Regions from separate parts of the Chryseobacterium sp. MDT2-18 genome, predicted to be linked through region 2. Evidence: riboswitches for the same ligand, from Rfam matches in the RefSeq annotation. Region 2 holds a riboswitch; the other holds the start of a gene.
The links. Region 2 has a riboswitch for cobalamin ahead of QF004_RS01825 (acyl-CoA thioesterase). Riboswitches for the same ligand answer to the same signal wherever they lie in the genome.

Region 1: linked by a shared signal. The riboswitch ahead of QF004_RS11840 (TonB-dependent siderophore receptor) and the one ahead of QF004_RS01825 (acyl-CoA thioesterase) in region 2 are both predicted to bind cobalamin.

Annotation. Positions count from the first base shown of each region.
Region 1 is NZ_JAUSWQ010000012.1:17,353-19,753, reverse strand. Features, by position in the region: gene QF004_RS11840 (TonB-dependent siderophore receptor) at 1-1,191, opposite strand, end outside; cobalamin riboswitch at 1,289-1,483, opposite strand; gene ppk1 (polyphosphate kinase 1) at 1,499-2,401, opposite strand, start outside.
Region 2 is NZ_JAUSWQ010000001.1:408,830-411,230, reverse strand. Features, by position in the region: gene QF004_RS01835 (DNA translocase FtsK) at 1-213, opposite strand, end outside; gene QF004_RS01830 (hypothetical protein) at 451-684, shown strand; gene QF004_RS01825 (acyl-CoA thioesterase) at 719-1,129, opposite strand; cobalamin riboswitch at 1,215-1,347, opposite strand; gene QF004_RS01820 (hypothetical protein) at 1,436-1,729, shown strand; gene QF004_RS01815 (urocanate hydratase) at 1,896-2,401, shown strand, end outside.

The DNA of each region.
Region 1 (2,401 bases), on a different contig from region 2:
GTACACGAAATGATTTCCAAATTTGGAATGATCGGTCATTCTGCTTCCAAGATCAAGATTTAAACCTTCATAATTGATGTTTGCCGTTGCGAAAACATCAAAATTATTGAGTTTGGTATCGTTCATAATCAAATCATCCTGCATCGAATTTCCACCCCATGGAAGAGATTTTGCGCCCAATTTTTGTGTCTCATATTGTAGTCCTACAATAAAACTGAAGTGATCAGAAAAGGTATAATGATTAAAAAGTTCTGAGAAAAAAGTTCTTCCAGAATAACTGAATTGGTCCTGGTAACCGTTTGAAACAAAGTTCTGTCCTAATCTTTCATTTCCGGAAAACCTTGTATTGAAGGTGATTTCACCTTTGTTGTATTTAAAGTTTGCATTTGCTCCGGCATAACTCTGCTCATCATTTCCCCGGTATTTTCCATCGGTGAAAGCGCCTTCATCATAATCGAACAAATGATGATTCCATCCTCCATTCAAATTAATCGTGAAATTATCAGTTTTAAAGCCAAAATTGGCATTAATATTTTGTTTTTCGAAACCGTCTTTATCGAAATTTTCGCCGGTAGCAGAAGAAAAACCTTCGGATTTTTCATTGAATCCGGAAATCTGATAATTGAACTGACTGAGTTTTCCGCGCAGTCCCAAGTTTTGCGCAAACGTATCATAAGAACCGGCTCTTGCGCCTAAAGTTCCCTGAATTTTGTCCACCGAAGAAAATTTAGTTTTAATATTGATGACCGAAACCGTAGCATTTGAACCGTACAACACAGAAGATGCTCCATTTAAAACCTCGATGCTTTCTACATTTTCTAAAGACAAAAGCCGAAGGTCAGCCGCGTTGTAATCATTTCCTGTAACGTCTTTCAAAGGGATTCCATCAATTAAAATTAAAACATTGGCGCTTTTCCCACCGCGGATTTTCATTGATTTTGGCTCCTGAGCGTTGTTGAAATTTCCTGTAATTTGAATTCCGGCTACTTGGTCGAGGACATCGTTTACATTTTGACCTTTGTATTTCTGAAGATCCTCCTGGGAAATCAGTTTTACATTTTTTCCGGTTTTGTAAAGTTGTTGTGGTGTTTTTGAAGCGATTGTTACTTCATCGATCGTGGTTTCCTGTTGGGCAATAATGTTTGAACTTACGACAAGCATTGCTCCAACCAGGATTAATTTTTTGTTCATAAAAAATAATTAGGTTAAAGATGACTTATCGGAAAAAATGCAGGTAAAAAAACAGAACTGAAAGTTCAGTAATTCACGACTCTTCCTCCGAAAGCGTTTAATAATAATACTTTCAGTAAGGTCTCCTGACTTTCACAAAACTGCACCTTCCCGATTGCTCAGTGGTTGTATCGCAGTTTCACTAATGGTGATTTACAGTTGCGGGGACAGTTTGTGATTCGCACACAATTCCCTTTTCTAAAAGCAGGGCAAAGGTATTGTTTATTTTTTATACCACGAAAACTTCTGAACATTCAGATTCTTATCCTTACTTTTCCTGCGATGTTTTATCTCTCAGATAATGGTAAGTTTCAATCTGCGACCGTATTTCTTTAGTGTCGGCTTTTACATATTCGTTCGCCATTTTCTTGTCGAGGATTCTGGCTTTTACATTGTCGCTCAGCTGAATTTCCAGTTGGTCTTTGATTTCTTTTTTTAGGTTTTTTTGAGTGATTTTTGCGGCGGCTTCAATCCGGTAATCCAGATTACGGGTCATCCAGTCGGCAGAGGAAATATAGACATCTTCATGACCTTTATTGTAAAAATACATGATGCGGGAATGTTCCAGATATTCATCAACGATGCTGATGGCCTGGATTTTCTGTTTGAAATCCTTCTGATTAATCGCGCAGTAAATCCCACGTACAATCATTTTGATCACGACTCCTACTTTTGCAGCCTCATAAAGTTTGGTAATTAAATCCCGGTCGCTCAGGGAATTGACTTTAATGATAATTAAAGTTTTTCTGCCGGATTTGGCTTCTTCAATTTCTTTCTCAATATGGTCAATGATTTTCTCGCGCATGAATTCCGGACAAACCACCAGATTTTTGCAGGATTTCAAAGCGGGAATCACGTCCTGTTTTGGTTTTTTCAGAACGGTAAATATTTTGTTGATGTCGGCCATAATTCCCCGGTCAGAAGTCATTATCAAATGGTCACCATAAATTTTTGCCGTTTTTTCATTGAAGTTTCCAGTACTTACAAAACCATACTGAAGGGTTTTATTGTTGGCTCTTTTTTTAATGACGCAAAGTTTCGCATGAACCTTTTTATTCGGAATCCCCGTTAAAACCTTCACGCCTTCCTGCTCCAGAATCTCTTTCCATTTCAGATTGTTTTCTTCATCGAATCTTGCGCGAAGTTCCAGCATCACCGTCACTTCCTTACC
Region 2 (2,401 bases):
TTTTCCAAAGATGTTCGACGATTTGATGGTTTTATCCAACATGGTTCCAGCTTGGCTTTGATCCGCTTTCCAGTTCATTAAATAAGAAATGAACGACAGGGCAGCGACTACCGAAAACACGAGAAATAAAATACCGAAAAATATGCGCGGTTTAGAAAGGGTTTTGTTTTGGTCTGCCAGTTTTGGGGTGGTTTTTTTTTTGTCTTTTTCCATAATATCAATCAGGGCAAATTTAATAATAAAAATTAAGAATTATTTGGGAATGATAAAGATTTTTTTTACCGTTTTCTAATGATGCGGAAGAAAAAATTCCATTTAATAAAAAAGATGTTTCACTTTAAAACTCGGTACTGATATTCTTCATTCCTTACATTTTATTGCAGAAGATACAGTTTCATTTCGGAATACTATTTGTTTAAGAATGTCCAATCCCATTATAAACCTTCTATCATGAAAAACAAAGATAAAGATACCGACAAAAAAGACAGCAGAATCATCAAAATTCCTGGTATTGACGATCGGGTGATTCGAAACGAAAGCGACAAAAAAGACGAAATAATTATCAATGACCGTCCTCTGCAAGCGGAAAACGCAGTTCCTCCCAAAGCCTGGAAAAATCAGGAAAAAGCATACGGTGATGCTTGGGAAAAAAATAAAAATCAAATGCTTGATGACGATTTATAACATCAAAAAATCCACTTCATCGTGGATTTTTTATTTATAATTGGTTCGTCGTTTCTTCTCTTTCAAAGATTTTCACAGGTTTTTTGTCAGGACCGATAGCGACCAAAGTAAAATCGCCGGAAACCGCTTTTTCCCTTATTTCATCGTACATCTGTTCCACATAAACCTCGATATTCACTTTTAAACTGGAGTTTCCCACATATTTTACCCGGCCGATAAGTTCTACCAAAGTATCTGCGGGAATAGGTTTTTTGAAATCGATTCGGTCGCAACTTACCGTTACAAAAGATTTTCTGGCAAATCGGGTAGCGGTCATAAAAGCGACTTCATCCATCATTTCCATCACCGTTCCGCCAAACATGGTATTATGATGATTCGTAATATTGGGAAAAACGACTTTGAAAACTTTTGTTTCGGAATTTTGGATTTTTTCTTCGTAGTTCATTGTTATTGAATTAAAACATTAATAATTGAAATGAACAGAAAAAGCTGAACGAATGGTCCGTTGAATTTTCTGCTTCAAATCGCGAAAGCATTTGTAATTTCAAAGTAGGGATCTGACTTTCCGACAGCGGATTACAGTTGCGCGACAGTTCGTGATTTGCACACGATTCACCTGTTTCATTGAAATATCAAGCGCAAATATAGATTTTTTTCAATTATTAAAAGGATTACGTTTTTTTGAAGCTGTCTTTTTTCAAAGAAATTGGAATCATTTTTGTCGCAGTATAATTACACCAAATCTTATATTATGAAACCGCAGAATAACACGCATGAACAAAAAGAAAAGCTGGAGCAGATGAACTACGATCCTGAAAATGATATTTTCAATCAGGAAGAACATATTTCGCTGGACGGAAACGGAAATCCAATTAGCGCCGAATCAACCGAAGAAAGTGATTTAGACGAAAATTTGGATGTCCCCGGTGCAAGCGCCGATGATGAGATGGAAGAAATTGGCTCTGAAGATGAAGAAAATAATTATTACAGTCGAAGCGATAATGAAGATGATCACGAAGAAGAAAATGAAGATCTTTTGTCGTAATTAATACAGCCTTACTACAAAAAGTAAGGTTTTTTTAATTTTTAAATTGAAATAAAAGTTCCTCTTTTTACAGACCGGAACTTTTTTCATATTTCTTTGCTTTGTATTTTCTAATTTGAATATCTTTAAAACTTCGAATAATCAACTTACAACTTTGAATATTAAAATGACTTTTAAAGAACAGATTCAACAGGGGATTCCCAGCGAACTTCCACAACCAAAACCCTACGAAACCGAAATCAACCACGCGCCAAAACGGAAAGAAATTCTTTCTGACGAAGAAAAAAAACTCGCTCTGAAAAACGCTTTGCGTTATTTCGAACCCAAATTTCATGCAGAATTGTTGCCCGAATTTAAAGAGGAATTAGAAAAATACGGCAGGATTTATATGTATCGTTTCCGTCCGGATTATGAAATGAAAGCGAGAAATATTGCAGAATATCCGGGAAAATCGGAGCAGGCAAAATCGATTATGTTAATGATTCAGAACAATTTGGATTACGCAGTTGCCCAACATCCTCACGAACTTATTACTTATGGTGGAAATGGAGCGGTTTTCCAAAACTGGGCGCAATATCTTTTGACAATGAAATATCTGTCAGAAATGACCGATGAACAGACTTTAACGATGTATTCCGGTCATCCGATGGGACTGTTTCCTTCACACAAAGA